Regions from separate parts of the Paenibacillus sp. NPDC093718 genome, predicted to be linked through region 1. Evidence: riboswitches for the same ligand, from Rfam matches in the RefSeq annotation. Region 1 holds a riboswitch; each other region holds the start of a gene.
The links. A riboswitch is a leader RNA that binds a small molecule or an ion and turns the genes downstream of it on or off. The one in region 1 is predicted to bind ZMP and ZTP.

Region 1 (10,577 bases):
CAATGACGGAACAGGATCCACTCACTCCATGTTAAAGTTCACGGATATGATGCGGATTAAACGGTAGATTCGAATTCATGTTATCATCGGTAGAGCCAGAATGAATAACGGTGGTTAACAGCAAAGTAAGCCTGACGCTCTCAATAAGGGAGCAGCAGGCTTTTTTGCTGAACATGATAGAATGGATACTGAAGGTAGATTTAAGATTTGGCGCTGGGGGTGCAGCATGACACGAAATATGCCGGCAAGGGAAGCTCGGGGCAGAAGAAAGCGTACCATGATTCATGTGTTGGCGGGATTCATTGGAATCCTCCTAATTTATACGCTATATGTGGGCATCACCATATGGAATTATGCGCAAAGAACAGCAAATATCCCGTCTGATGCCGCCATAGTGCTGGGGGCTGCTGTATGGGAAGGGGAGCCATCGCCTGTTTTTCAGGGACGCATCGATCATGCACTATGGCTGTATGACCGGCAGTACGTAGACAAGCTGATATTTACAGGGGGACGCAGTTCGGAGGATGAACTTGCCGAATCGGAAGTTGCCAGGCAGTATGCCATCGAGCACGATATTCCAGAGAGTGACATCCTTGTCGAGACGGCTTCAACGATCACCGAGCAGAATCTGCACTTTGCCAATAAGGTAGGAGATTCAGCAGGGTTGTCCTCTTACCTCATTGTAAGTGACCCGCTGCATATGAAGCGGGCGATGATGATGGCTCAAGATATGGGATTGGAAGCCAATCCTTCACCCGCAGCCCGGAGTGCATATCAGAGCCTGAGAAGCAAAGTTCCTTTTTTAATCAGAGAAGTCTTTTATTACATCGGTTATCAACTGGCTGCACCATTCCGATAAAGGATCCGCGCAGAGGAAGGCCGTGTCCTATTACAGATTCTTGAGATCGTTCGCAAGCATCTGATGACTCTCCTTATCGGTTACCTTATCAAGATACCTTGTCGCTTTTTCTTTGGACAAGAGAGCTTGCTCCTTGTTTCCCAGGAGCAGATAGGCTCGGGCTTCCGCTTCATACCCGTAACCTATATAGAATGGCTCGAGGCTTACCGATGATCCGACAATGTTCTCCAAGATGTCCCATACTTGATTGAAGCAGTCCATCGCAAATTGTTTATGTGTTTTTGGTTCCTGATTGTCCATGCCTTTTCCTCCGTTATATGTATGCGTTATAAAGCCGGTAAATGGATCGTAAAGGTTGTCCCATGATCGGGTATGCTCTCGACGTTCATCGTACCGCCATGATTATGAATAATGTTCTTGGTAATCATCAGTCCGAGTCCCGTCCCGGTGTCTTTGGTCGTAACAAAGGGCTGTCCCAGGGATTGGATTTGCTCCTGCGTCATTCCAATCCCTTCGTCCTGCACGATGATTTGAACCTCTTGAGCGTTGTGCAAAATGTCCAGGGTAATGGTTCCGCCTTGATTCATCGCTTCCATTGCGTTTTTCAGCAGATTGATGAACACTTGCTTGAGCTGGTTTACTTCACCCTGGACGAAGACGGGTGCCATCGGATAATGAGGGATGATCTCGATATTTTTGAGGGCTGCTTGAACCTTCATAAGCGTAATGATCTGTTCCATAATGGCAGACACGTCGATGGGTCCGCTGACATGAACGCTCTGCGGTTTCGAGAGCACCAGGAGTTCATTGACTATGAGCTCGATGCGTTTGAGTTCCGATTCAATGATTTCAAAATAGAGCTCGTTGCTGCGTTCCGCAGATCGCAGCAATTTTACGAATCCGTTAATCGAAGTTAAGGGATTTCGAATTTCATGGGCAATGCCGGCGGCCAACTGGCCGGCGGTGGTCAGCTTCTCGGATTGCATCACACGATTCTCTTCCATCAGCTGCTCTGTGATGTCTTTGAAAATCCCGACCGCCGCTTTCTCGCCTTCATAATTGATGATTAACGTGAACCCGGCGACCATCTTCTTTTGTCCGTCCAGACAGCGTATTAGATAATTGAAGCTTCCGAGCTCTCCATTCCCACTCTCGGTGTACCTTGCCCTTCGCAGGCTAAGCTCGTTATGGCACGATTCGTCGACGATCACATCTGTTGAAATCCCCAAGACGTCTTGGGGATGCGCAGCGTTAACAAGTCTGAGCGCCGCAGGATTAACATAGTGGATAATGCTTTTTTTTGTTATGAGTACGGAGAGTGGAAGTCCTTCCAGCAGCTGCAGAAACGAATTTTCCTTCTCGTTCAGCTTCTGTTCCTTCAGCTCAAGCTGCTTCATGAGTTGTCTCAGCAAGGTTCGATCTTCAAACTGTACCAAGTAGCCACCGCGACTCTGCTTCAGCTCCTGCTTAACGCTGATACGTACACTGAGGTATATTTCACGATCGGATGGATGGTGGTAAATATATTCAAACTGGGTGATGGATTGCTGATGATCCTGTGCAGCACTCGCGTTCCGAACCACTTGATTCAATAAGGCGCGGATGCTGTTATCTTCTTGTGGCGCCCCGGCAGTTAACTCCTGCTGCGAATATCCCAATAGTTCACTTAGTGCCGAATTGACCTTAAGAATCGAACCATCAAGCGATATCATTGCCATTCCGAATACGGCTTGTTCAAAGGCAAAATCAGGATTAGAGTTGGAGTAAGGCAGCACTGCAAGTCTCCTTTCAAATTTCTGACAGGAATGAATTTATCCATATTATATGTTGGTCCATATCATTCATCAATCCTTTAAAGCGATAGATCTTTAACGAAACTTCTCGTTTTGGCGATAAATCCACCCCAAGAAGTGGCTTTCACAATCGTTGAAGGATGCAATCGATATGCTGAAGTCTAAATTCTAATGTGGCCTTACGGTGATATTGCAATTAACGGGAAGATTCAGTATGATTTATATAACAATGTATAGGTTTATGTGTGACTGGCGTAGCATGGGGGACCATGAGGGAGCACATAGGTGACGACGGCCGTACGCCTGGGCAGAGGTAAGGGAAGCTTATTTCCCTTACCTCTTTATTATTATTATTATTATTATTTTCTGCTTCTATAAATCTCTGAAACTACGAAAAGGGGATACGACAACGATGTTAAAAACGAAGAAAATATTGCTGCTAGGATCGGGAGAACTGGGAAAAGAAGTCGTGATTGAGGCGCAGAGACTGGGTGTTGAAACCGTAGCCGTCGATCGTTATGCCGATGCTCCTGCCATGCATGTTGCCGATCACAGCCATGTCATCGATATGCTGGATGGGGAAAAATTACGCGCAATCATTGAGCAGGAGAAGCCGGACCTGATCGTACCTGAAATCGAGGCTCTTGCTACTTCGGAGCTAGTTAAGCTGGAGGAAGAGGGGTACCGGGTTATTCCTACGGCCAGAGCTGCGAAGCTGACGATGGATCGTGAAGGGATTCGCCGGTTAGCTTCCGAGGGGTTGGGGCTGCCTACTGCGGGCTATCGATTTGCCGATACTTATGAGGAATTTAAACAAGCTGTCCTGGACATGGGCTTTCCGTGCGTGATTAAACCTCTGATGAGTTCCTCGGGCAAAGGCCAGAGTGTATGCCGTTCCGAAGGGGATATCGAGTCCTGCTGGAACATCGCCATGGAAGGCGGCCGCGTGCAGAACGGCAGAGTGATCATTGAGGAATTCATTACGTTCCAGTCGGAGATCACGCTTCTGACTGTTCGCTCTGTCAATGGAACAAGCTTCTGTGCGCCAATCGGACATATTCAGGAGAGCGGGGACTATATCGAATCCTGGCAGCCGCACAACATGTCCGAAGAGCAAATGGAAGAAGCTAAATATATTGCAAGGACGATTACCGACGAACTTGGCGGTTATGGATTGTTTGGTGTGGAATTGTTCCTGGCTGCGGATAAAGTGTATTTTAGCGAGGTGTCTCCGCGACCGCATGATACCGGCTTGGTTACGCTGGTCACGCAAAATTTATCTGAATTCGCGCTTCACGTCCGTGCCATTCTTGGGTTTCCGATCCCGGAGATCGAATTGATAACGCCGGGAGCCAGCCGTCCGCTGAAAGCGGCGCGAGAGCTGGAGAACTACACAATTACCGGTGCCGAGCAGGCATTGGCTGTTCCAAATACGCAGCTGCGTATTTTTGGGAAACCGGTCACCAAGGTCGGAAGACGAGTCGCAGTTGCGTTGTCAACCGCCGGCGCAGTGGAGGAAGCACGTTCGCGTGCGAAGCAGGCTTTGGATAAGCTTGCTGTTGAAGAAGCATAATCATTCCCCGATTTCTTAGGGTGGTGATTCCAAAAAGGTCAACCGATTACCGGTTGATCTTTTTTATTGAAGTTATTTCGCGGATTAGATTCGGAGATGAATTTTTCTGATTCTCATGGTTTGTTTTCGTTATGGTTTTGATGATAAATATGCAGAAATTTATGTTCTTTCATGATAAGATACACAAGAATACAAACGACCCTCACCCATTATAATGTTCTCAAGGTGCTGCTCTATAGGCACAGTTTATAGCATTATATTATCAATAAATATATAGAGGAACGTTTATGACGGCATAGGAGAATCTACATGAGAGACATGACGCAAGGAAGTCCGATCAAGCTGATCATCATGTTTACGATCCCGCTTTTGATCGGAAATATTTTTCAACAATTTTATAATATGGCGGATACCCTGATTGTGGGGCGCACCATTGGTGTGAACGCACTTGCGGCCGTTGGCTCGACGGGCAGTATTTTGTTTTTTGTCATTGGCTTTGCCCAAGGCTTGACGGCAGGTTTATCCATCATAACGGCGCAGCGTTTTGGCGCCAAGGATATCGCGGGCGTTCGCAAAAGCGTGGGAACGAGTATATGGATTAGCCTTGTATTCACAGTTTTTCTGACCATTGTTAGTGTCATATTCACGAGACCTGTCCTCGTCATGATGAACACGCCGGCAGAAATCTTGGATGATGCTTATTCGTATTTAATCGTCATTAATTGGGGTGTTGGCGCAGCCGTCCTGTTCAACCTGCTGGCGAACTTGCTCAGAGCGCTTGGGGACAGCCGGACGCCGCTTCTATTCTTGGTGGTCGCAAGCATTCTGAATATCGTACTCGATCTGTTATTTATTCTTGTATTCAAGATGGGAGTAGCCGGAGCAGGGCTTGCCACGGTGGTATCGCAGCTGTTCTCCTGCCTGCTCTGCTTGTTATACATTCATAAAAAGGTTCCGCTTCTGCAGTTCAAGAATGCTGATTGGTCCATCGATTGGACATTTATACGCCGGCATATGTGGGTCGGTTTCCCGATGGGCTTCCAAGCCTCCATCATTGCAATCGGTGCCATCATTCTTCAGATTACGCTTAACGGTCTTGGGGCAACAGCCGTAGCCGCATATACTGCGGCTCAGAAGATTGACATGCTCGCTACGCAGCCCATGAGTTCCTTTGGCATTACGATGGCGACTTTTGCGGCCCAGAACTTCGGTGCGAATCGCATAGACCGAATCAAGCTTGGAGTTAAACAATGTATATGGGTCTCGGGATCATTCAGCATCGCCGTGGGGTTGCTGGTTATATTCGCGGGTCCTGCAGCCGTCAGCCTCTTTGTCGGTCAAGGACAGGAAGAATTGCTGTCCCTTAGCAGGCTGTATTTCTTATCGAACGGAAGCACCTATTTGCTTCTGTCGCTGTTGTTCATCTACCGCTTCACGCTGCAGGGACTGGGACAGAGCTTTATCCCAACCGTAGCCGGCATCATGGAACTGATCATGCGGGTATTGGCTGCCATCTTCCTGACCGCGCAAATCGGATTCCTCGGCGCAAGCCTGGCGAACCCGCTGGCTTGGCTCGGAGCCGTCATCCCGCTCGGCATTGCCTACTACCTGAGCATTAAAAGGTTAAGTAAGCCTGCAAATCCCGTCTCCATACCGGTTCAGGCGTAAGGATTTTATACAATCGAGTTCAGAACGAATCATGACTTAACGAACAGAAATCACTCTGTTGTTCAAGAGCCATGCATTCGTTCTTTTTTTTGCCTCAAACAGCGTGAACATGATGCATTCCCAATTTGGATGGGCCGCGGTAAGATCACATTAGATTCTTTTAACTAATTTGACAGATTAGAACAGGAGGGGTTGCCTTGTATAAAGTGCTGTTAGTGGACGATGAAGCCGACGTAAGAGAGGGACTCGTGCAGGAAATCCAGTGGGGAGCCTGCGGATTCACGATCGAGGGAACGGCGGAGAACGGGAGAGAGGCCGTGGAGCTTGCGGAGCGATTGGAGCCGGATGTTGTCATTACCGATATCAGTATGCCCTTTCAGGATGGACTGCAGCTGGCCTCATGGCTAAGGGAGCATCAGCCGCTGTGCAAAATCGTGATTTTGACCGGCTATGACGAATTTGATTACGCCCGCCAAGCGATTACGCTCAGCGTGGATGAGTATTTGCTCAAGCCGTTCTCTGCCGAAAGCTTCATGGAGTTATTAGACAAGATCAAGGACAAAATCGATATGGAGGTGGCGGAGCGTGAGGACGTGCGCCAATTGAAGGAGCATTACCGGACAAGCCTGCCTTTGCTTCGGGAATCGTTTCTTGCGTCGCTGCTCACCCGGAAATTGCCCCGCTCGAATATTGAGGAGAAGATTCGAAATTACGAATTATCTTTGAATGGAGGTTGTTACCTGGCTGCGGTTATGGCATTATATCCCGCTTCAGTTGATAAGGAGCAAACCTCCACAGCCTCCCTACGCCATTCTGGAGACTTGGATTTAATGCTGCATGCCATGCTGAACATTGCCAAGGAGCTTCTGGATCCCTTATCTCTTGTAAGCGCATTCATATATCAGGACAGCATTGTGCTGCTGATTGCGAATGATGAGAGGGAGGACGAAGCGTGGTTTAGCGAGCTGCAGATGACGCTTGAGCGCTTATTAAAAAGCATTCTTCATTATTTGAAGCTGCCGGTTACGATTGGCGTGGGCTCACAGGTGGGGAATCTGTCAGACCTTAAGCTTTCCTATCAGGGTGCGCTGCTGGCGCTCGACTACCGGTTGATTCTTGGTGCCGAGAAAGTCATCTTCATCGATGATGTCGAGCGTCCGAGACCTGAGGGGGTTCGTCTGGATGAATTAAAGGAGCAAGCGCTGATCCGCAGTCTAAAGCTCGGAACCGAAGAGGAATTGAATGAAGCCATTTCGCACATATTGGATGAACTCATTGGCGCCTCATGTACCATTCAGGACGTTCAGGTATACCTTCTGGAGGTTGTAACGGCCGTATTGCGATCGGCCAAAGAATCCGGGATTGAGATCGAGGCGTTGTTCGGCACAGGATTTCAGCTGCATGCGGAGATCTTCAAGTTTTCCGGATTGCAGGAGGTTAAAGCTTGGCTTCTGGATGTTAGTTTGACTATACGCAAGCATATCGCCAGCTCCAGGCAGCATGCGTACAAAGATATTGTGGAGAAGGCACTCCAATATACACGGGAGCATTACGTTGATTCGGAGTTATCTTTGCAGAAGCTGTGCATGCAGCTTCATATTAGTACAGGCTATTTTAGCGTTGTGTTTAAAAGAGAAGTCAAAATGACCTACGTGCAGTATTTGATGCAGCTTCGGATGGAAACGGCTAAGGAGCTTCTTCGATCATCGGATCTTAAAGCTTTCGAAATCGCGGAGCGTGTCGGATTTGCCGATCCGAATTATTTCAGCTTCTGCTTCAAGAAGTTGGTCGGCAACTCACCCAAGGAATACCGGACACAAGCGAGGGGGTAGATCTGGTGAAAATCGCGTATGCCAAGCGGAACTCGATCAAACCAACCATTCAGCAATGGATTAGGCGATTTCGCGCACACAGCATTCAATCGATCATCATGTGGTCCTTCTCGGCATTTATTTTGCTTATCGTGATCGTGGTAGCCGTTCTGTTGTTCAATAAATTCTCGCGATCGGCGGAGCAAAGCGTGTTTCTGAATGCCCAGCAAATCGTGGATCAAGTAAGCTATAATCTCGAGGATTATGTGGACGGGATGGCACAGCTGTATCGGGCCATTGAGGAAAACATGCTCGCGGACGGGCAATGGGACGATGAGCAGGTTACTCAACAGCTGAACACCATCATGCGAAGTCGGGATGACATCGTCTCCATTGCATTATTTAATGAACAGGGCGATATGCTGAGGAACCATCCGGCTATGCCGGTTAAGCCCAGCGCGCGGGTGACGGAACAAAGCTGGTTTCACTCGGCCATGAGAGTCTCCAACCATCTGAGCTTCTCACTGCCGCATGTGCAGAATTTGTACGACCATACATTTAAATGGGTTGTCACGATGAGCAAAGGAATTACGGTTGTTCATAACGGGGAGCCAACATATGTCATTCTGCTGGTGGATATCAACTTCAAGAAAATCGATGAGCTAAGCAGCCGCATTAGCTTGGGTAAGCGGGGGTATGCGTACATCATCGATGAAGGAGCGGGAAACATCGTGTATCATCCCCAGCAGCAATTAATTTACATGGGGCTTCGGAATGAGAGCGTAGAGCGGGCACTTACTTCCTCTGACAGCTACATTGATGAATCGGACGGAGTCAAGCGGCTGAACACGGTGAAATCAGTCGTTAATATAGGATGGAAAATCGTTGGGGTTTCCTATTTGGATGAAATCATGACCACAAGAGAAGAGGTCAATCGTTATCTGGTTCAGGTCGTGGCGATGGTTCTGGTGCTTGCCATCGTAGTTTCCCTGATTCTCTCGGCTATGCTGACCCGCCCCATCCGCAGGATGGGCAAAACGATGAAGGCGGTGGAACGTGGCGATTTTAACGTGGAGCTCCCGATGCAGGGACCACTGGAAGTGGTACAGCTGTCCAGCCGGTTCAATCTGATGCTGGATAAGATCAGGCAGCTCATGAAACAGATTGTGAAAGAGCAGGAATCGAAGCGTAGATACGAGCTGGAAGCCTTGCAGGCTCAAATCAACCCGCATTTTTTATATAACACCTTGAATTCGGTTGTCCGCATGGTGGGCATGAGCAAGAAGGAGGAAGTCATTACGATGATAACTTCCTTGTCAAAGCTGTTTCGTTTGAGCTTGAGCAAAGGGAAGACCTCCATAAGCGTCCGTGAGGAGTTGGAGCATGCAAGGCATTATTTGACCATCCAACAGATGAGATTTAAACAGAAATTCGATTTTATGATCGAAGCGGATGAAGCGGCGCAGTCCTGCTGCACGCTAAAGCTGGTGCTTCAGCCCTTAATCGAGAATGCCATCGTACATGGCATTGAATATATGGTGGATCAAGGACATATTCACATAACGGCTGCTATAAAAGGCGATTTATTGGAGATGACGGTTAGGGACAATGGAGTCGGAATGTCTCCCGGGATGCTTGAAAGGATATTAGAGGTTGAAGCGCTGCGACAACATCCGGCTCCATTTATCAATACGGCAGGCTCGGGCGTGGCCGTTCGAAATGTTCATGACCGCATCCAATTGTATTATGGGCATCGTTACGGTCTGGAATATGAGAGCGAGCTAGAAGAGGGTACTACCGTTCGCATACGGATACCGGTTATTCACGAGCCAGGAGAGGAGCGGGAGAATGATTAGCATGCATCGTGTGTTATGGATACCGGTTGTACAGATGGGCCGTTTTGTTGTACTCATTCTATCCTTGATCTTCTTAACATCGTGTTCATCAGGCGCAACCATAGATGAGAATGAGCCCAAACTCCGGCACATTGCACTCGTGGCTCCCATACACGCCGAAGAGCAGGGGGATGCCATCCGATTAGGCGCCGAGGCGGCTGCCAAGGAATACGGAATGGTGCTTGATTATATCCCGCTGGAGCCTAGTGACGATGAAGCGGAGCAGCTGCAAGCTGCATTGAAGGTGCTCGAGAAAGGTTCCTCCGCGATTCTGATCGATCCGGCATCCGAAGCCGTTCTGTTGAAATTAGGTGATCAGGCATCAGCAGCTGAAGTCCCCATCATAACTTTGAATGATGAGCGAATGACCACAGGTGTCCTGTCCGCCATTGCAGTCCATAATGAGGCGGCCGGACGCAAGGCGGGTGAACAGCTGGCCGACTTACTTGGCAATCGGGGAGTTGTTGCCATACTTCGATCCGACAGGGAGGATCCCGACCTCATTGCCCGCGAAGAGGGAGCCAAAAGCGTATTGTCGGGAAATAGCGGGATTCAGATAGCGGACGGGGCAGCATGCGGCAAACGTGAAGATGCATGCTGGCAGGCGGCCAAGCAGCTGCTGGACCGGGAATCGGTTAACGGGATTCTGGCACTCGATATTCAGGCCTCCTTGGGAGCGGCAAAAGAAGTCGCAAGACGGAACGTTCAGGGGAAGATCAAGATTGTCACCTTCGGAAGTGACTTGGAGCAGCTTCAGCTTCTGCAGGAGGGCATCCTTCACAAACTCATTGTACAGAACGGGTTCAGCACGGGATATCTGGGAGTAGAACAGGCTGTGAAGGTATTGGAAGGTTCGAAATATGACAAGCCGATTGTGATCGAGACCAAGGTGATTGATGCGGACAACATGTTCTGGATGGATAATCAGAAGGTCCTGTTTCCATTTGTGAAGTAAAGTAGCCGCGATGCTTAGAGGCA
Region 2 (10,577 bases), on a different contig from region 1:
ATGAGACGAACTGAATAACCGATCTTGCCGAAGATGCGATTCCGAATGGGGATCGCATCTTTTTTTGGTTCATGCTGCACCAATCTATGATTTTTTATCGAAATTGCTAGATTCTAACGTTTATATCTTTTACCTGCGGACATACTGATAGCATCATAGAGTTTCGTTCATAGAGAGGCGGTTGTCCGAGATGAAAAATTATAGTGAAACCCTCCGTATTATCGTGAAAAAAATGGTTGTGCTCTTATCCTGTATGTTTATGGTCATCATGGCTTGGGAAGGACAGCAGATTGATGCTTCCGTAGTTGGCGGTCCGATCCCTCAGGAATCGATACGACTTCGCATACTCGCGAATTCCGATAGCCCGTCCGATCAACTGGTCAAACGAGAGATTCGTGATTCGGTCGTTGAGCAAATGCAGCTCTGGGTCCTGCAGCTGGAGAACCCGCAAAGTCTGGAAGACGCCAAAGAATTAACCCGGCAGCATCTTCCGGAAATCCGCCAATTGGTGGGTGAAGAGTTGAAGAAAAGAGGGATTACGTACAGTTACACCGTAGAGCTTGGCGTCGTGCCGTTCCCGACGAAGTTATACGGAGGCACGGTGTATCCGGCCGGCGATTACGATGCGCTGCGGATTACTTTAGGCGAAGGTCAAGGGCAGAACTGGTGGTGCGTCTTGTTCCCGCCGCTTTGTTTCATCGATGGTGGCAGCGGGGATGCGGCGGCGCAGCCTGTTGACACAGGTATCCAAACGGTTTCAGCAGAGGCCGGCGGCGAGGCTTCCCAAGAGGAAACGCCGAAGAATGCAGGCGACAGTGAACCGGAGGTCCGCTTCTTCTTGTGGGATATGTTCATTGGCATTTGGAACTGGGTGGTAAGCTTGTTTTAGGATTATAAGCGAGTTGATTTTCAATCCTGAGCGGGTATGATAAACTTTGATGTAGAAGTGCGAGTTCAAAAAGTCGGATTTTCAGCACCGAAGTTTATGCTTCCGATGTGCGTTTTTTCAAAACGCTTCAGTTGGATGAAGCTAGGGAGTGAGGAGCGGAGCTACACGTTTTCGCAGAAAACGCCTTCGAAAGCATCTGCTGTTTTGGGTACGTGAGCACCTAAGATGTTTCCGCAGGAAACATGACTTCGTAAGCATCCACTTAGGCCCGGCTGAATTCAAGATTCGATGCCGAGCTGCTTCCTGATTCGCTTCGTGTTAGATATAGAATTTATAAGTTATCTTGCTACGCTGATGAAATTCTGTATCGCAAGAAAACCTACCTTTAAATCGATGTCGCTCGTCCTTGAATTGACCTCGATTGGTTTTCTTATCAAAAGCGGACTTTTTGAACAACCTCTAGAAGAGTGCTTTCTCTTTGGCGCGACTGGTTTGAATGGGAACCGGCACGGGACTGAAGAACGAAAAGCGCTTTTTATTTTGGGGCATAGGCAACACATGCGTTAGAGTTTATATAATTCATATACAGAAAGTTTGGGATAGGAATGGAACAGAACGGGAATGGCATGGAACCTAGCCAGCAGCGGGATAACGGCTTCCGCGAGGCTGCTGTAAATTCAACCGAAGTGTGGCATGTATCGAACTCGCTTTCCAGGGAGAGCTTGAGTTTGGAGAAGGAGGCGAAGCAGGCGCTGGAGGAAGCGGGGCAGGTGCTCGAGCGGGGCGGAACGGTGGCCTTTCCGACGGAAACAGTCTACGGGCTTGGCGCAGACGCCGGTAATACGGAAGCGGTCGAGCGTGTCTTTGCTGCGAAGGGCCGGCCGTCGGACAATCCATTGATCGTGCATATTTCGGAGCTTACTCAGCTTGACGGTTTGGTCCGTCATGTGAATGAGACAGAAAGGGCGCTGATGGCAAGGTTCTGGCCTGGGCCGCTATCGCTGGTACTGCCCGTTAAACCGGGTGCTGTATCCCCTCGTGTGACGGCAGGGCTCGATACCGTTGCCGTGCGGATGCCGGATCACAACGTGGCGCTGGCCTTGATCAGCGCAGCCGGGCGTCCGCTGGCTGCGCCGAGCGCGAACCGTTCCGGTCGGCCAAGCCCGACGCTGGCCAGCCATGTCCTGGAGGATTTGGCCGGGGCGATCGACGGCGTTCTCGACGGCGGCCCTGCCGGGGTGGGGGTCGAGTCGACGGTGGTGCAAGTCGGCGAAGACGGCGCCGTCACGGTGCTCCGCCCGGGCGGCGTCACGGCCGAGCAGCTTGCCTCCGTTGCGGCAAGCGTGCGCATGGACCCGGCGCTGCATCGCGCCGCCGGGGAGGCGGAGAGCCCGGCGCCGCGCTCGCCGGGCATGAAGTACACGCACTACGCACCGAAGGGTGCGATGTGCGTGGTGCAGGGCCCGCGTGCCGACGCGGTGTCGGCACGCATCGCGGCCGAGCTTGAGGCGGCCGCCCGACGCGGGGAGGTGACCGGCGTGCTGTCGTTCGACGAGCACATCGGTCACTACCGCGCGGACGTTGCCGTCTCGCTCGGCAGCCTGGTCGCGCCGGAGGAAGCGGCCCGCCGGCTGTATGCCGGCCTGCGCCGGTTCGATGACGAAGGCGCAACCTTCATTCTGGCCGAAGCGTGCCCGGAGCAAGGCCTTGGAGCAGCCGTCATGAACCGGCTGCTGAAGGCCGCGGGACACCACATCATCGACGTGAATTGAGCTGCGGCTGAAGGCTTTTGGCATCATTTACCCCTTGTCCGCATATGGTGTACAAGACCATGGGACTTGGGGGAATGGGCATGCTGGAGGCGTCTGTCCAATCGGGACAGCTTGCGGCGATTCTGCTGATGGCGGTTGCACTCGGGTTAGACGCATTTTCGCTTGGAATCGGAGTTGGAATGAGAGGCGGTATGCGCTTAGGCCATATGCTGGGCATCAGCTTCATGATCGCGTTGTTTCACATGCTGATGCCGCTGCTGGGCTTATTTGCCGGCCGCTATGTTGGCATGTTACTGGGCCACGTCACAGGGCTTGCTGCTGGCGGGCTGCTGCTTTTACTGGGCGGGCATATGATGTATAACGCCCTGCGGGGCGGAGAGGGACAGCGAATCCATCCTACCGCATTTTTAGGCATGCTGCTGTTTTCGCTTAGCGTCAGCATCGACTCCTTCTCGGTAGGCGTTTCGCTCGGAATGTTTGTGGATGATGTGCTGTTAATCGTAATTTCCTTCGGGGTCGTGGGCGGTTTGCTGTCCATTCTCGGTTTGCTGCTTGGCCGTCAGGTAAGCAATAAGCTGGGGGAGTACGGTGAAATGCTGGGCGGACTGATTTTGGTCATCTTTGGCATCATGTTTATCTTTTGACGCAATATTTGTTACAATAACCCCAAAGACCTACGAACGGGAGGAATGGGACCGTGAAAAATATATTGTTTGTCTGCACGGGAAATACCTGCCGCAGTCCGATGGCTGAAGGCATGCTGCGCAAGCTTGCCAAACAACGGGGCGTCCCGTTGGAAACGAAGTCCGCCGGTGTCTCGGCCGTGGATGGAATGCCGATGTCCCATCATGCGGAATCCATACTGCGAGACCAGGATATCCAGGAACACTTGGTGTCCAAACCGTTGACCGCGAACCTGGTGGAGTGGGCAGACCTGATTCTGACGCTGACCCAGTCGCATAAGCAGTATGCTATAAGGCAGTTCCCGCACGCCGCAGACAAGATGCACACGCTGAAAGAGTTTGTTGAGGATGACCGCCGGGTGCTGGAGGATCTGCGGGAGCAGGATAGTCTGTATGCCGCGCTTGAGCTGGCCAGATCTCTGGGCCGCGATGTCAGCGACCGTGACCGAGAGCGTCTGATCGAGCTGCGTCAGCGCATCCCAAGCTTCGATATCTCCGATCCTTTCGGGGGCTCGCGGGAGGAATATGAAGCCACGGCCGCAGAGATACGGACGGCGTTGTTCCGTCTTTTGGACAAGCTGGAAGCGGATCGGCATAACTAAGCCTTGCCTTTAGAGATATGAAGCCTGCCATTGGGCTAAAAAGCCACTTGCCTTTCGCATGGTATTGCTTTAAGATGAAGGTGAAAAACAAATGATCCGGTGTAACTGGCGACGAAGTGGATGAAACCACGATGGAGCATCGGAATATACGGCCGGTCGCCTGGGCAAAGAGCATTTGGAGCACAATACGTGCGCCGACTGCTCTTTTTTCGTCTTTTGCGCCCGATTTGGGTTATAATGAAACAAGCTAAAACGCAAAAGCGAACATACGAGGGGGTTTTTCATAGATGAAAATTGCATTGGGTACGGATCATGCCGGCATTCGTCTGAAAGAGGAGATCGTGGAAGTCATTCGGGGTCTTGGCCACGAGGTGGAGGATCTGGGCTGCGGCTGTTCCGATTCCGTGGATTATCCCGATTATGCCCTTCCGGTGTGCGAGAAGGTCGTCTCGGGTGAAGCGGACCGCGGCATTCTGATCTGCGGTACGGGGATCGGCATGAGTATTGCGGCCAATAAGGTGCCGGGCATTCGCTGCGCTTTGACACATGATGTGTTCTCGGCCAAAGCGACGCGCGAGCATAACGACAGCAACGTGATTGCGCTCGGTGAGCGTGTCGTCGGTCCTGGACTTGCTGCCGAAATCGTCAGCGCATGGCTGACTACGGATTTCAGTCATGGCGAGCGCCATGTCGGCCGCGTGAACAAGATCAAGGCCATAGAGGAGCGTTACCTGAAGAATGTATCGCGATAAGTGAACGCGTAATACAGCTGCGGCTATCGTGATATGGGATTGAAGCATCTTCTGTGAAAAAATCATCGGGAGGACTGTGACATGACGGATATCTCCAAGGTTTCCTTGAACGAACAGACAGCGCGTATTGTCCGCGAACTGGCCGAAGCGGCCGTCTTAGGCCCGGGTAAAGTGCTGGTCATCGGAGCCAGCACCAGTGAAGTGGTCGGACGCCGGATCGGTACAGGCGGCGCTCTTGAAACGGCTCAGCAGCTCCTTCAGGGCATTGCCGAGGTTCAAACGGAATTCGGTTTCGCGGTGGTCTATCAATGCTGTGAGCATCTGAACCGTGCGCTTGTCATGGAACGCGAGCTGCTCGAGCGGCTGGGCTTGACGGAAGTGGCGGCAGTTCCCATTCCGGGTGCGGGCGGGTCGATGGCTTCCGCAGCTTACCGCCGCATGAAGGAGCCCTGCCTTGCGGAATCGATTGAAGCCCATGCGGGTGTCGATATCGGCGAGACGCTGATCGGCATGCATTTGCGGAGAGTGGCGGTTCCGTTCCGGCCGACCGAGCGTTATATCGGGGAGGCGCGCGTAACTGCGGCATATACCCGCCCGAAGCTGATTGGCGGAGAGCGTGCGGTGTACCGGCTTGAGCAGACGGATGATTCCACGTTGTGCGATTGATTCGAATGAGAACTCGCTTTTTTAATGATGATTACTTGTAGTTTTAAGTTTGCAAGAAAAAATAACGATTGATTATGGGAGGATATGAACATGATGGAACATTTGCGGAAGAGTGACCCGGCTGTATTGGAAGCGATGGATTTGGAGCTGAAGCGTCAACGCAGCAACATTGAGCTGATTGCCTCTGAGAATATTGTCAGCGAAGCGGTTATGGAAGCAATGGGGACGGTGCTGACGAATAAATATGCGGAAGGCTACCCTGGCAAACGCTATTACGGTGGCTGTGAGCGTGTGGATATCGTGGAAGATATCGCCCGTGACCGCGCCAAAGAATTGTTCGGAGCCGAGCATGCCAACGTTCAGCCTCACTCCGGTGCCCAAGCGAACATGGCGGTATATTTGGCAGCCCTGAAGCCTGGAGATACCGTGCTCGGCATGAACCTGGCCCATGGCGGCCATTTGACTCACGGAAGCCCGGTTAACGCTTCCGGTCTTCTGTACAATTTCGTTGCCTACGGCGTGCAAGAAGACACGTTCCTGATCGATTACGACGAAGTCCGCAAAGCGGCATTCAAGCATCGCCCTCGTCTGATCGTGGCGGGTGCAAGTGCCTATCCTCGCATTATTGATTTTGAAAAGCTTGCAGCCATCGCCAACGACGTAGGCGCGTTGTTCATGGTTGACATGGCTCATATTGCGGGACTTGTTGCGGCTGGTCTTCATCCGAATCCGGTTCCGCATGCCCATTTTGTAACGACAACGACGCATAAGACCCTTCGCGGACCTCGCGGCGGTATGATTCTGTGCAAAAAGGCTTGGGCGCAAGCGATTGATAAAGCGGTATTCCCCGGCTCCCAAGGCGGCCCGCTCATGCATGTGATTGCTTCCAAAGCCGTTGCGCTTGGCGAAGCCTTGGATCCGTCTTTCAAGACGTATGCAGAGAATGTCGTGAAGAACGCGAAAGTGCTGGCCGATACCCTGATCGAGGAAGGCCTGAACATCGTTTCCGGCGGAACTGATAACCACCTGATGCTGGTGGATACCCGTAATCTGGACATCACCGGCAAAGACGCGGAGAAAGTTCTGGACTCCATCGGAATTACCGTGAACAAGAATGCCATCCCGTTTGATCCGACCAGCCCGTTCGTAACGAGCGGTATCCGTATTGGTACCCCTGCGGTTACTTCCCGCGGTATGGATGAGCAAGCGATGGTTACCATCGCGAAAATTATTGCCATGACTTTGAAGCAGCCGAAAGACGAGGCAACGCTTGAAAAAGCAGGCCGTTTGGTGGCTGAGCTTACAGATCAATATCCTCTCTATGCTGAAATGAAATATTAATCACAGTTTCCTTCGCATAAGAAGCCTATGATAAGAGGACCCCGCCTGATGCAGGTGGGGTCCTTTTAGGAGCTATGAACATTCTGGCCAGATTGCTATGCTCTCATTTTCCCAGTCAGGCCCTTTCGCGGTTAGCATCAATATAGGCGAGAATGGAAAACCTAGGTTCAGGGCAGAAGAAGATCCGATTCCGTTATAAGGTCAAAAACTCATGGAATAAAACATGACCCGTGCAGGTGTCAATTGACTAGAGGGAATGATATAATAGACAGGATTTATGGAGCTCACAAATATTTAACGCCCATATTGAAATAACATTTGTACTCAAACCGGAGGGACCAGACATGGGAAAATTGGTGATTTGTGATCACCCGTTGATTCAACACAAACTTACATTTATCCGCGATATGCGGACTAACACAAAAGACTTTCGCGAATTGGTAGACGAAGTCGCGACTTTGATGGCTTATGAAATTACGCGAGAGGTTCCTCTTGAATCGATATCCGTGCAGACGCCGGTCGCTGAAACCCAAGGGAAAGTCATTTCCGGCCGCATGCTCGGCTTGGTTCCGATCCTTCGCGCCGGTCTGGGCATGCTGGACGGAGTTGTCAAGCTGCTTCCAGCGGCAAAGGTAGGGCATGTCGGATTGTTCCGTGACCCCGAAACGCTTCAGCCTGTTGAATATTATACGAAGCTTCCAACCGATGTAACGGAACGGGAATTGATCGTCATTGATCCGATGCTCGCAACGGGCGGATCCGCTATCGCTGCTATCGACGTGCTGAAGAAACGCGGCTGTACCCAGATCAAGATGATGAACCTCGTGGCTGCACCGGAAGGTGTGAAAGCTGTCCATGATGCCCACCCGGACGTGGACATTTATGTTGCTGCTCTCGATGAGGGTCTTAACGACCATGGTTACATCGTACCGGGCCTTGGTGATGCAGGGGATCGGCTGTACGGCACGAAATAAGAGCCAAGCCAGTCACTCGTACGTCTTGAATATTTGAAAACAAGCAAAGAGGGGTATTTTCAAACATGTCAAAAGTGAAAGTGATGACGATATTTGGGGTCCGCCCCGAAGCAATCAAGATGGCGCCGCTAATTCTAGAGCTTCAACGTCACCCAGAGCATATCGAATCGGTCGTTTGTGTTACTGCGCAGCATCGGCAAATGCTGGATCAGGTGCTGGATGTGTTCAAGATTGTTCCGGATTATGATTTGGATGTCATGAAGGACCGTCAGACGCTCAACGAGATCACCGTGCGCGTTTTGGAGGGTCTTGAGCCTGTTCTGCGTGAAGCCAAGCCGGATATTGTATTGGTGCACGGCGATACGCTGACAACGTTCCTGGCCAGCTATGCAGCCTTTCTGCAGCAGATTCAGGTCGGCCATGTGGAGGCGGGACTGCGCACATGGAACAAGCTGAACCCTTATCCGGAGGAGATGAACCGTCAGCTGACCGGGGTGCTTGCTGATCTTCACTTTGCGCCGACGGACTGGTCCGCCGAGAATCTCCGCAAGGAGAACAAGCCGGATTCCCGCATTTATGTAACGGGTAACACGGCTACGGATGTATTCCAGTACACGGTGCGTGAAGGTTATACCCATCCGGTTCTGGACTGGGCGCAGGGCAAGCGCTTGATCCTGATGACGGCACACCGGCGCGAATCCCAAGGGGAGCCGCATCGTCAAATATTTGAAGCGGTAAAGCGCATTGCCGATGAATTTGAGGATATTGCCATCGTATATCCTGTACATCCGAGCCCAGCTGTTAAAGAGCCGGCTCATCGCATTCTGGGGGATCACCCGCGCATCAAGCTGATTGATCCGCTGGATGTCGTGGATATGAACAATATCTACACCCATACGCATTTCATCATTACGGATTCCGGCGGCATGCAGGAGGAGGCTCCGTCATTCGGCGTGCCGACGCTGGTGCTTCGGGATACGACCGAACGACCGGAGGGCATTGAGGCCGGCACCCTGGAGCTGGTAGGCACCCAGGAGGAGAATGTGTATGAACGCATTAAGGTTCTTCTGACCGATCAGGAGCTCTACGAAAAGATGAGCAAAGCTGCTAATCCGTATGGCGATGGACAAGCTTCACAGCGAATTGTCAATGCGATTTTGCACCATTTCGGCATCCGAAAAGAGCGTCCAGAAGAATTTCACAGAATGTTCACAAAGGTATAGTTTACCGTATTCTGATGAGCAAGGGGACAGCATACAGTTGAACTGTACGGTTACCGCGGCGTTTTGCGCAATTTAGACTGCTCAAAACGCCGATTTTACACGGTAAATCCATCAAATCGATTCATTGACAAACTCTTGTTATATTCAGTAAAATGAGTTGGGATTAGAGGTTCATATGAAAAATCCGAAAAGTCAAGATAACCCTTGGTTGATAGCGCTATACATTAGCGGGGCAGGCGGTTTGCTTGCCGCTTACATTCTCATCGGTTTTTTTACCGGGCGATGGCTCATGAATCATTTGGACGGGCCCAGAGTGTGGCTTGCCATTGGTACGCTTTCGGGGCTCTTTGTAGGGATTTTGAATATCGCTCTTCTCATTAAAAAGTTTTTGGGGGCGCAGGCGTGAATGATTTGACTTCCATTGTGAACGCTGTATTTAGAGTATCCTTACTCTTATTGTCTGCCTTGTTTCTCGGATGGGCTCTCTATCCGGAATATCGCCCGATATTGATGGGGTTGATCATGGGCACGGCGGCGGGATTGTTTAATGTACGCTTCCTCTCCATGAAAGTGCAGCAGCTGGCGCAATTGGCTGTCGATCCGGAACCGAAAAAGTACAACTTCGGCTTCATTACGAGATTGTGCATCGGGCTTCTGATTGTAATCTTCGCCGTAAAACTCGAACAGGTATCCCTCGGCGGTGCAATTGCCGGTCTGTTCATACCCCAATTGTTGACCATTCCTGTCAGCATTGTGTTCAGTTTGAGAAACAATCATTGATCAGCGCTAACTTGGAAAGGGGTGAAAACAATTTTATGCATGATTCACCGATTATCAAACTTGGCGGATTGAATATTGATCTTTCAGCGGTATTAATGCTTCTCGTCACCTGCGTGGTGGTGTTCGTATTATGTCGACTGGCGGTACGTAATCTATCTGTCGAAAACCCTTCCAAACTGCAAAACTTCATGGAATGGGTAGTGGAATTTGTGCAAGGCGTCGTAGCGAGTGCGATGGATCTGAAGAAAGGGAAAGCTTACATATCATTGGGGCTTACTCTGATCCTGTTCATCTTTGTAGCGAACTTGCTGGGCCTGCCGTTCTCAATTATCACCGACTTGCCGGAGAACTTCGAAGTCTTTGGTCAGCCAATTCTGGCTACACTCGGACTTGAACATGGCCACTACGCCCACGTATTGTGGTGGAAGTCGCCAACAGCGGACATTTCCGTTACGGCCGGTCTTGCGATCGTTGTGTTCGTGCTCATGAACTACCTGGGCTTGAAGCTGAATCGCAAGCATTACCTGAAGCATTACATCGAACCGTTCCCGATCTTCCTGCCACTCAATATCATTGAGAACTTGGCAAAACCTATCGCTCTGGCAATCCGGCTTTATGCCAACATTTTTGCCGGCGAGGTACTGATCACGGTGATTCTGAAAACCGGCTTCTGGGGCATTCCGTTTATGGCTGCATGGCAAGGTTTCAGTATCTTCATTGGTGCATTGCAGGCGTTTATCTTTACGATTTTGACAATGGTATACATCTCGCAAACTACGATTCACGAAGAGCATTGATCAACTCGGACGAATCCGCCGTAACAGCGGTGTTTTTCGAAAGAGATATTTTCTATAGTTTCACCAAATTTCAATTTTGAAACAATTTTAAGGAGGAT
Region 3 (10,577 bases), on a different contig from region 1:
CGGCAAACCCATCCAGCCTACCATGATGCGCCGATCTTGCTCGTCCAGCATGGTCTGCGGTGCGTAGAAATCAAAACCTCTGTCCAGCTCGTAAAACGAGCCGTGTTTAAACTCCAGCGTGTCCCGATCCAGCGGCTTGCCCAAGATGTAGCCGGATTGGTAAATGTTCCGGTATTCGTCGTCTTGCGGACTCAGCCCCTGCGGCGAAAACAGCAGCACGCCCCGTCCTTCCAGTTCAAAATAATCGGGGCATTCCCACATATAACCGAAATGTTCAAGACGGGTTTGGATTTCCCCTTTGCATGTCCAATCCAGCAAATCCGGTGATTCATATACGACAGCCGTTCCTGTCTGATCGCCCCTTTGGGCGCCGATGACGAACCGGTACTTGTCTTCGTCTTTCCATACCTTCGGATCCCGAAAATGCTCGGTGTATCCGTCCGGTACACGGCCGATTAGCGGCTTATCGAGCTTCGTGATCAATCCATCGCGATTCATCACGGCCATGCATTGATAAGATTGCCTGTTCCATTCCTCATCCCGGGCATTTCCGGTATACATCAGATACAGTTTGTCGTCTTTCACGATTCCGCTGCCCGAATAAGCGCCATAAGCATCCTGCGGGTGGCCAGGTTCAATGGCGATGCCTTGGTTTTTCCAATGCACCAGGTCTTTCGAGGATGTATGGTACCAGTATTTCAAGCCGTGATACGTACCCAGCGGAAACCATTGATAAAATAAGTGATACTCCCCGTTATAATAAGAAAACCCGTTAGGGTCATTCAGCAAGCCCATGATGGGCTGTATGTGAAACCTCTGCCTCCATTCGCTTAATTTCACTTTCTCCTTTAAGGAGGAAAGCTCTTCGGGAGAAGCCTGATCCAGGCGTCGGTATTTCAGTTCTCTGTCCATATCTCTTCTCCTTATAAATGGGCTTACTAAAAAATCAAACTGATCATGCTATGCGTGAACATCTGCCTAATCCACCTGTAGTGGAACCGGTTCCAATCAGGAGTAAAAATAATGAACTCAGCTCCAATACCTATCAAAGGCAGTATTGGAACCGGTTCCGTTTTTTCAGTATAGAATACCTATTTTAGATTGTCAACGCTTTCCCGATGAATCATATCGCAACTCATGACCGTCAGGATATTCACAGGCTCGTCGTTGACCAGCTTCATTATATGCTGAGCGGCGAGATGGCCCGCTTGGGAATATCCATATTTAACCGTTGTCAATCCAGGATGAATCACCTCGGTTACGTCGTATCCGCCAAATCCGGTGACGGAGAGTTCGTTAGGAATTTGAATGCCCTTCATATTAGCCGCTTTCATAACGCCTAACGCGATGTTGTCAGTAGCGCAGACCACGGCAGTTGGCAGCGTTCGGTTCGACTCAAAAATGGACCATGCGGTCTTTACACCATCCGACATCTTAAATCCGCTCTCATAGAGATCCGCTTCCGCCTCACTATCCTCGCTTACTGCTTTCAGAAACCCTTCCTTCCGCTGAACTCCGACAGCAACGTCTTGTTCCGTCACCCCGATATAGGCAATATGGCGATGTCCCTTGGACAGCACATATCGGCCCATGTCATAGCCTGCGGCATAGTCGTTATAAATCATGCTGTGAACATCCTTATGCTGCTGTCCTAACAGGATGACAGGGATGCCGATCTCTTTAATCGCGGCAAGATGGGTTTCCGTCACTTGAGTGGCAAATAAAATAATGCCAGATATTTTTTGCCTAGCGAGATCATACAGCGCTTCAATCTCCCTGGATAAGTCCTGGCTTGCATTGATTATGAGAAGCTGATAACCGTGTTTCCTTAATTCTTCATCCATGCCGGCAACGGTCTGCGATGCTGAGAATGAATCCAGACGCGGTACAATGGTGCCGATCATGCTGGTTTTCTTCGCTTTCAAGCTCTGTGCAAACGAATTCGGAATATAGCCGGTTTCCTGAATGACCAGCTCAATTTTTTGGCGTGTTACATTGCTGACGGAACCTCCGTTTAAGAAACGGGAGACCGTGCTTTTGGCAACTCCGGCTTTTTTGGCAATATCTGCAATCGTGTTCTTCATTCGGTGCTCCCGGGAGCCGCTTGCGGCGCTGCAACGAACAGATTGTCCTCCACAGCTCCTAGTTGGGCAGCACAATTGATCATGTTTCGTTTGTGCATGAATCTCTCCCCTTCGTTTTCGCTTTTTCCTAACTATACCATGACGTCCAGGGATCCGTGAAATGGAGACTCCAAGCCTATCATTGCATGAGCCATATCTTTTCCATGTTCCAGACTCTTACTAGAAATGAAACGATTCGAAGGGGATTCTTCATGGGCGCACCCTTAATTCATATGCAAATGGTCTATGGCTTTCCTTTAGGCTTGCACGGTTCGCTCGGCCGATTCGACGGTATGCTTCAGCAATGTAGCAATCGTAACGGGGCCGACACCAGCCGGTACCGGTGTAATCGCAGATGCCACCTTCGCGCAGGCTTCATAATCGCAGTCGCCGATATTCCCTTTATTGTAGCCGGCATCCAATACAACGGCTCCCGGCTTAATCCAGTGCCCTTGAATGAAATTAGGCTTGCCTACGGCCGCAACCACGATATCCGCCTGGGACACAAGCTCCCCGAGGTTCTTGGTTCTCGAGTGGCAGATCGTAACGGTAGCATTGCGATTGAGCAGCATCATCGATACCGGCTTACCCAGAATCGGACTGCGTCCGACCACCACGGCATGCTTCCCTTCGATCGGCAGATCATAATAATCCATAATCGCAATAATCGCGGCAGGCGTACAAGACGGATAATCGGCAAAACCAAACGCATTTTGCGAGAAACCGAGCGTGGTTACTCCATCCACATCTTTTTCAATGGCAATGGCATCAAAAGCCGCCCGTTCATCGATATGATGCGGCACCGGATGCTGCAGCAGAATACCGTGGACATTCGGATCCTCGTTCAGCTCTTGTATCGCGGCGATCAGCTCCTCAGTCGAGGTCGATGTCTCCAGCACCACTTTCTTGGATATGATGCCAAGCCGCTCGCAAGCATTTCCCTTCATCCGCACATAGGTCGCCGAAGCTGGATCATCGCCAACTAGAATCGTTGCCAAACAAGGCGTTATCCCGTGCTGCTTCAATTCCTGTACCTTCACCGCCAGCTTTGCCTTAATATCATCGGATACCTTTTTTCCATCCAAAATTACGGGTTCCTTACTCATGCTAATCCGCTCCTTCGCCATTGTATTAAAAACATAAAGAGGCAAGGCGACTAATCGTCTCCTTACCTCTTGCCCAGGCGTACGGCATATGATCCTATGTGCTCCCTCTTGGTACCCCAAGCTACGCCAGTAACACACAGATAACTTTTTTTAAATATACCACGACTTTGGACTTCGCGCTACCGTTCATGAAGTTGACGTATCAAATCGTAATCTTTTTGATTAATTTGCAAGAATCTAGTATGTTGCCGATGGTACAAGCATAGAATGTCCTAAGAACAATTCGCTCCAGGAGGCCCGAATGAAATATCCGGTAATCTTCAAAATGCTGCCCTTCATGATTCCGCTTGTCTTCGTGATACCGGTCTTGACGATATGGCTGCAGAACGATTCAAGTCTAATATCAAGCCGTGACATACAGCAGGTAAAAACGGTTTTTACGGGCATTTTCCTTGAGGCGCTTCCTTTTGTGCTGCTTGGGGTGCTAATTTCGTCCCTCTTACAAATGTTTGTTAAAGAACAGTGGGTGCGTCGGATCACGCCCAAAAATCCGGTCATCGGCGTCCTGTTCGCTTCCATGTTGGGGATCGTGTTTCCCATCTGTGAATGCGGGATGATTCCGGTCGTCCGAAGGCTGATGCTTAAGGGGATGCCTGCCTACATCGCTGTAACCTTTATTCTCAGCGGACCTATCCTGAACCCCATTGTGTTCGCTGCAACGATCATGGCCTTCCGTTCGCATCCCGAAGTAACGATCGGCCGGATGGGACTGGCTTTTGCAGTCGCGGTAACGGTAGGTTTGCTCGTCTATGTTTTTTCAAAAAACAACCCGCTCAAGCGTTCCTTACAAGAGTTTACCGAACAAGATTCCGCCATTGGTGAACGCAAGCTGCACGAGCATCCCAAAACTTGGAGAAGCCTGTTTGTCCACGCCGGAGACGAATTGATCGAAATGGGCAAATACCTGGTTCTTGGCGCATTCCTGACAGCCTGCATCCAATCCTTCATCCCTAGAGAAGAGCTGCTGGCATTGGGGAACGGTCCCACCGCTTCTTACCTGTTCATGATGGGGTTTGCTTTCATTCTGTCCCTTTGCTCGACTTCGGATGCCTTTGTGGCATCGGCGTTCACTCACACCTTTACCGTAGGTCCGCTCGTATCCTTCCTCGTGCTCGGCCCGATGCTGGATTTCAAAAGCTTGCTCATGCTGTCGGCTACCTTCAAGACCAAATTCGTAATTGGTTTAAGCCTGCTGGTGATGACGCTTGTCTTTATCGGCTCTGTAGCCGTCAACGCTCTTTTGGGTGGATAGCTGCCTAAGGATGAAAGATTGACGAAATACCAAACGAGATTACCGGGACCGTTTAGGATCATCAGGTATCCGCTTGAGATTGGAGGTGATTGGGAGGATGAAGTCCAGTTTGAGGATACGGATTCACTATACGCTCCGGTCGCTGCTTGTTGCGGCTCTCGCCGCTTATATCATGCATCTGAATGCTTCAGATTCGCTCGAATATTACCTAGCGCCTCATATGCAGACCCTGCTGCTTCTCTGCCCGGTTCCGTTGTTGTTCATTGCATTCGGGATGATGTGGCATTCCCTTGCGGGCGATTCCGGAGAGGTGTGTGATTGCGAGCACCCCCTGCCTACCGGCCTTGTCAAAAACGTAACGGTATACGGGTTATTCACAGTGCCGCTGCTGTTTGGCCTGCTCCTGCCGGACCAGGCCCTGGGCAGCGATATGGCAGCCAAAAAAGGAATGATCTACACCTATCCGAATCCCGATGTACGGCGTAAAACCGAAGACCGCAACACTTCCGCCTTTTCAGGCACAAATAAGCGATTACCCGGCATTGATCAAGGAGCAGCAGCAGACATCGCATTGAACGAACGATTCGTTGCCAAGGACATCTATAGTGTGGAGTTTGCAGAGCTTGCCAAGCGCTTATATACACTGCCCGTCATTAAGGTAGAACCGGACATTTTCTCAGAAACCGTCGGGGCTATGGATATGTACAAAGAGCATTTTCAAGGAAAAACCATCACGGTGCAAGGTTTCGTCTTCCGCGACGTACATATGAATGAGGATACCTTTGCCGTCAGCCGATTCCTCGTGATGTGCTGCACGGCAGACGCCGTACCGTTCGGGGTTCTTGTGCGCGGCACGAATGCTGCGTCGTTCACTAATGATACGTGGGTCCAGATTGATGGCACGATCCAGGTCGCCACCTTGAATGGTAAAGAGACTCTGCAAATTCAGGCGGAGCAGATTCAGCCGATCGAACAGCCGGCATCCCCTTACATTTTCACGAATCTGGACTCCGTCGCGGAGTTTGACGAGCTGTATTCGAATGATAACGAGACCAAGGAGGTAACAAATAAATGAACAAGATACCCGTTGTACTGATTAGCGGATTTTTGGGGAGCGGCAAAACCACGCTGCTGCTCAGACTGCTAGAATATGCCGCCAAGCGGCAGTGGAGAACCGCTGTGCTTATGAATGAGATGGGCGAACAAGATGTGGATGGCGATACGGTTTCCGGCCAAATCCCCGATCTTCCGATTGAGAAACTGCTCGACGGATGTATCTGCTGCACCAGGCGAGACGAGCTGGGTCAAGCATTACAAACCCTATTAGATCAGAAGCCGGATCTCATATTCATCGAAACGACCGGCGTGGCGAATCCTGAACAGATTCTTGAGGATCTGCAGGATCCGTCCCTGGCTGATCGAATCTCGATCCAGCGCAAAATTGCCTTGGCCGACTGCGGCAAATTTCTCGAGTACAACAGCTTCTTTGCATCCAGTCGTGAACTGGTGCGTACCCTGCGGGGACAAATCAGCTTCGCGGATATGATCATCCTTAACAAGGCGGGGGACTGCGACGTTAAACAGATCAACAAAGTCATGAGCTCCATTAGAAAAATAAACACGACGGCAAGTCTGGCCGTAACCGACTACAGCCGTTTGGATGAAAATGAAGTGTTTTCGACGCTTCAGCTTCAGCTTGAGCCCTCTAAGGACCCGAGCCATTCGTTTCCAACTTCGCAAGGGAAGCCAGGAAATCCTGCGGATCGTACGCAAGACAAACCGTTGACTGATGATCACAGCAAGCATGCGCACCACCAACCAGAGAGATCTGTCAATGACCACCATAGTCATCTGCACGGAGAAGAGTCCGGACACAGCAGCACATCCTTCACGGGCTTGGATACCTTGACCTTATCTGCTCCATCCCCCTTCCCGCTTCAGTTGAGCGTGATCGAAACGTTTCTCGCTGCACTTGGCTCCAGCCTGATTCGGGCCAAAGGTTACATCCATCTCTCGACGGGTCCCTCTCTAGTTCAGTGGGCGGGTTCAGAGCTTGAATGTAAGCCAAGCACGCTGCAGCTGCAACGCGGATATCTTACGCTGATCGGCCATCGTCTGGACAAAAATCGCATGGTTCAGGAGTGGGAAGGCTTGCTCAGTGGCGTGGTACAATGACAGCTGGATGGATGGTTAGTTAGACAGAGATAAAGTAAAGGAGATCCTCGCAGGATCTCCTTTTTCGATATAATTCTGATTAGTCCCTTGGATAATTCACTTCCATAATGTCCATAAAGGGAACCTTCGTAATGACGCCATTCACTTTCATGTGCACCTTCCCTGTGCGAGAGTCCATTTGATCGATTTGTCCGCGGACTGCCTCTTCCCATCCCCAGACCGTCAGTACGATGACCGATTCCTCCTGGTAAGCTTCCGTAAGCTGATTTCCGAGCTCTTCCAGTACAAACTCATCTCTAGTGGGTCTCTTTGGAACTTTTGCTTTTGCCATAACCTTGTCCTCCTGATTTATGTTGTTCATGCGTTAGCATTACATTCTCCATGAAAACAAATCTTTCCTCAAATCTATGAATTAGGAATCTACTTCCTATTATACATGAAATCCGATTCAGTTTTTTATGCAAAAGACTTGATTTTCAGAAAACAAAGGTATATAGTTGACCCATCAAACATTGAGGAGTCAATGAATTGAAGGGGGTCTTTATAATCTCTACGTGCCATACGGAAGACCTGCTGTACTTGCTAATGCATTTAAACAAGCATATTTCGACCCGGTTTGAACGATGTGCTGGAGTTAGTCCCAATCGGCTCGAACTCCTATGCAAACTGACGGGGGGCCAAATTAGCCAATCGGATTTGCAGAAGGCAGTGTCTATTGATCCAGCTGCGGTGACCCGTCATGTTCAGCAGTTGGAAGCGGAAGGAATACTTCTCCGTACCAGATGTGAGAATGACAACCGGATTACGTTGGTTCAGCTAACTGAAGTGGGCAAAAGTAAAGTAGCAGCGTTTAAGGCGGAGAAAGATCGCTTTATGGAGGAACTGCAGGCAGACCTCACGGAATCAGAACGACTTGCGTTTGTTCAAACTCTACAGAAACTGAACAGCCAGATTCAACAAATGAAAGAACCAAGTAAGACCAATTAACTTATAGAGATTAAAGGAGAGAATATCATGACTGTAACTTCCCTAAACAATAATTATAAAGAAATTATTACTTCCCGGCGCTCTGTGCGGGTATACGACCCATCGGTCAAAATCAGCCGTGAAGAAATGACTGAAATTTTGGAAGAAGCGACTTTGGCTCCGTCATCCGTTAATCTTCAGCCTTGGAGATTTCTTGTCGTTGATAGCCCAGAAGGTAAAGCGACGCTTGAAGAGCTTGCACCAGGGAACAAAACGCAAGTTTCAACTTCTTCCGCAGTCATTGCTGTATTTGGAGATATGAACGCATTCGACAATGCAGATGAAATTATGGGTAGCGCTGTGGAACGTGGTTATCTGCCACAAGAGATTAAAGATCAGATGATGGCAAACTATACCGATCTGTTCGGACGTATTCCGGCACAGTCTTTCCGTGAAATGATCCTTATAGATAGCGGCTTGGTTTCCATGCAGCTTATGCTTTCTGCTCGTGCCCGTGGATATGACACTAACCCCATTGGCGGATATGACAAATCCCGAATTGCAGAGGCATTTGGTATGGAGAAAGAACGTTATGTGCCGGTAATGCTCATCTCTGTAGGTAAAGCTGCCAAAGAAGCGCGTTTGACGACCCGTCTTCCTATTGATCGTATTGCAGAGTGGAAGTGAGGTCATAGCGATGATTATTATTCATGCAGAAATGAAAGTAAACAGTGAACTAGAGGCAGAATTTCTGGAATCCGTAAAAGAACTTATTGAGGCATCCCGCGCGGAACAAGGAAATGAATCTTATAAGCTGCTTAAAGATACGGAGCAGGATAACACGTATCTCATGGTTGAACAGTGGAAAGACCAGGAAGCTGTGGGGCTCCACAATGCGAGCAGCCATTTTCAGGCATTTGTAGCTAAAGCTCCAAAATACCTGACAGCTCCGCTAAATGTCCAAGCATATGCAGGCCAACCGATAAACAAATAATTAACAGACTGCAGTCACTATTAAAAAGCCAACTCGTTCAGACGAGTTTGGCTTTTTTTATTAAATGATTATATCCCTATTATTTCGGATTCTTCTTTATAAACTTTCCATAAAAAAGTCCCCTTTAAGTAAACTGTAGCGCTCTTCTTCAGCACTGTCTACAAAGGGGAACATATCCTAAGCCTTACAGCGATAGCTCTTCGATTGCCATCCATGGCAGCGGATTGTTAAAGGTCGACCAATCCAGCTGCATTTCCTGATCAGTCAACAAACATTCGTCCAGCTCCCGCTCGATTCGTGACTGCTCCATCCGTATCCCGATCATCACAAGCTCGGTCATCCGATCTCCCCAGACGCCATCCCATTTTCGCTGCACATCCGGCTCACTCTGAAGCAGCTCCTGCTGCTCCTGCTCGGTTAAAGCAGCCACCCAATAACCTGCAGGCCCAAACTGAATGGAAGGTCCCGCCTGACTTAGACTTGCCGCAACATCCTCACGCACAGCCAGCCAAGCGATCCCTTTCGCGCGTACGACCTCTTCCGGCCAATCACTCATGAAATCAGCCAGCCGCTCCGGATGGAACGGTCTTCTTCTCCGATATACAAAAGAGCTGATGCCGTATTCATCCGTTTCCGGCACATGCTCTTCCTTCTGAAGCTCCTGAATCCAGCCGGGGGACTGACTGGCTTTTTCAAAATCGAATAAACCGGTATTCAGAATTTCCGCTGGGGCGACTTGTCCCTTCACAGTGCGTATGATTTTTGCGCTGGGCTGAAGCTTACGAAGTATGCCTTCCACTTTGGCCAATTCGTCTTCGCTTACCAAATCGCATTTGTTCAATAGTAGTACATCACACATTTCAATCTGATCAATCAACAGATCCACGACTTCCCGTGTATCCTCTTCGCCCAGCGCTTCCTTCCGATCGAGCAGGCTTTGACCCGAAGAGAAGTCTTTCCAGAAACGGTTCGCGTCCACAACCGTCACCATGCAATCCAGCCGGGCTAGGTCGGACAACTGGACACCGGACACCTCATCCGGATAGACAAAAGTCTGCGCAACGGGCACGGGCTCGCTAATACCCGTCGATTCAATGAGAATATAATCAAACCGTTTCTCCTGCACCAGCTTCTGAACTTCCTGCACCAGATCTTCCCGGAGCGTGCAGCAGATGCAGCCGTTAGACATTTCAACCAGCTTCTCATCGGTTCGGGACAGGCTTCCTTCCCCTCGAACCAAATCCGCATCAATATTCACTTCGCTCATGTCGTTCACAATGACCGCAACCTTCAATCCATCACGATTATGAAGCACATGATTGAGGACCGTCGTCTTGCCTGATCCGAGGTACCCGCTGAGTACTGTAACCGGAATCCTATTGTTACTATTCATCTATTGAACTTCCTCCATTCCTTAATCGTAATTATTACGATTTATACGGTATGATATTATATCTCCTCACTTAAATTGTCAATCCTTCCATTCAAAATAACTTTTCTTTTAAACAAAAAATAAACCTCCGGCATCTGTGTACCGGAGGTTTATTTTTAAGATGCTGCGCCCATACATTCACAACCATTATTCAAAAAAATCACTACTTCTGTGCGACTGGTTGCTCCGCTGCCTGTCCATCGTCTTTATGCTCAGGCAGCTCGCCGTCTTTCCAGATGACCTGTTCGCCGTAATCTTTTCCCCAATCGTACATCAGCTTCAAGATCGGCATTAGGCTTTCCCCGTAAGGCGTGAGTGAATATTCGACTCGAGGCGGAACCTCGGGGTAAACCACACGATGAACGAGCTGATCTTCCTCCAATTCCCGGAGCTGGTTGGTCAGCATTTTTTGCGTGATATGAGGAATCATTCGATTCAGCTCACCGAAGCGCTTAACGCCCTCTAAACC

Region 2: linked by a shared signal. The riboswitch ahead of rpiB (ribose 5-phosphate isomerase B) and the one ahead of purT (phosphoribosylglycinamide formyltransferase 2) in region 1 are both predicted to bind ZMP and ZTP.
Region 3: linked by a shared signal. The riboswitch ahead of ACQKPA_RS00725 (bifunctional 5,10-methylenetetrahydrofolate dehydrogenase/5,10-methenyltetrahydrofolate cyclohydrolase) and the one ahead of purT (phosphoribosylglycinamide formyltransferase 2) in region 1 are both predicted to bind ZMP and ZTP.

What each region holds. Positions count from the first base shown of each region.
Region 1 covers NZ_JBNNUS010000014.1:126,310-136,886, reverse strand. Annotated here, with positions in the region: gene ACQKPA_RS29930 (YdcF family protein) at 227-859, shown strand; gene ACQKPA_RS29925 (hypothetical protein) at 890-1,159, opposite strand; gene ACQKPA_RS29920 (ATP-binding protein) at 1,186-2,634, opposite strand; ZMP/ZTP riboswitch at 2,888-2,968, shown strand; gene purT (phosphoribosylglycinamide formyltransferase 2) at 3,065-4,225, shown strand; gene ACQKPA_RS29910 (MATE family efflux transporter) at 4,535-5,893, shown strand; gene ACQKPA_RS29905 (response regulator) at 6,091-7,725, shown strand; gene ACQKPA_RS29900 (cache domain-containing sensor histidine kinase) at 7,731-9,560, shown strand; gene ACQKPA_RS29895 (substrate-binding domain-containing protein) at 9,562-10,554, shown strand.
Region 2 covers NZ_JBNNUS010000004.1:156,034-166,610, reverse strand. Annotated here, with positions in the region: gene spoIIR (stage II sporulation protein R) at 191-889, shown strand; gene ACQKPA_RS13675 (L-threonylcarbamoyladenylate synthase) at 1,495-2,661, shown strand; gene ACQKPA_RS13670 (manganese efflux pump MntP family protein) at 2,742-3,305, shown strand; gene ACQKPA_RS13665 (low molecular weight protein arginine phosphatase) at 3,359-3,946, shown strand; ZMP/ZTP riboswitch at 4,038-4,119, shown strand; gene rpiB (ribose 5-phosphate isomerase B) at 4,234-4,698, shown strand; gene ACQKPA_RS13655 (TIGR01440 family protein) at 4,780-5,364, shown strand; gene glyA (serine hydroxymethyltransferase) at 5,455-6,705, shown strand; gene upp (uracil phosphoribosyltransferase) at 7,050-7,679, shown strand; gene wecB (non-hydrolyzing UDP-N-acetylglucosamine 2-epimerase) at 7,745-8,902, shown strand; gene ACQKPA_RS13635 (AtpZ/AtpI family protein) at 9,078-9,308, shown strand; gene ACQKPA_RS13630 (ATP synthase subunit I) at 9,305-9,682, shown strand; gene atpB (F0F1 ATP synthase subunit A) at 9,718-10,479, shown strand.
Region 3 covers NZ_JBNNUS010000001.1:144,292-154,868, forward strand. Annotated here, with positions in the region: gene ACQKPA_RS00715 (glycoside hydrolase family 32 protein) at 1-912, opposite strand, end outside; gene ACQKPA_RS00720 (LacI family DNA-binding transcriptional regulator) at 1,092-2,084, opposite strand; gene ACQKPA_RS00725 (bifunctional 5,10-methylenetetrahydrofolate dehydrogenase/5,10-methenyltetrahydrofolate cyclohydrolase) at 2,381-3,229, opposite strand; ZMP/ZTP riboswitch at 3,294-3,373, opposite strand; gene ACQKPA_RS00730 (permease) at 3,531-4,541, shown strand; gene ACQKPA_RS00735 (TIGR03943 family putative permease subunit) at 4,639-5,616, shown strand; gene ACQKPA_RS00740 (CobW family GTP-binding protein) at 5,613-6,716, shown strand; gene ACQKPA_RS00745 (YolD-like family protein) at 6,796-7,047, opposite strand; gene ACQKPA_RS00750 (MarR family winged helix-turn-helix transcriptional regulator) at 7,245-7,703, shown strand; gene ACQKPA_RS00755 (nitroreductase family protein) at 7,731-8,369, shown strand; gene ACQKPA_RS00760 (putative quinol monooxygenase) at 8,380-8,676, shown strand; gene ACQKPA_RS00765 (GTP-binding protein) at 8,861-10,069, opposite strand; gene ACQKPA_RS00770 (winged helix-turn-helix transcriptional regulator) at 10,272-10,577, opposite strand, start outside.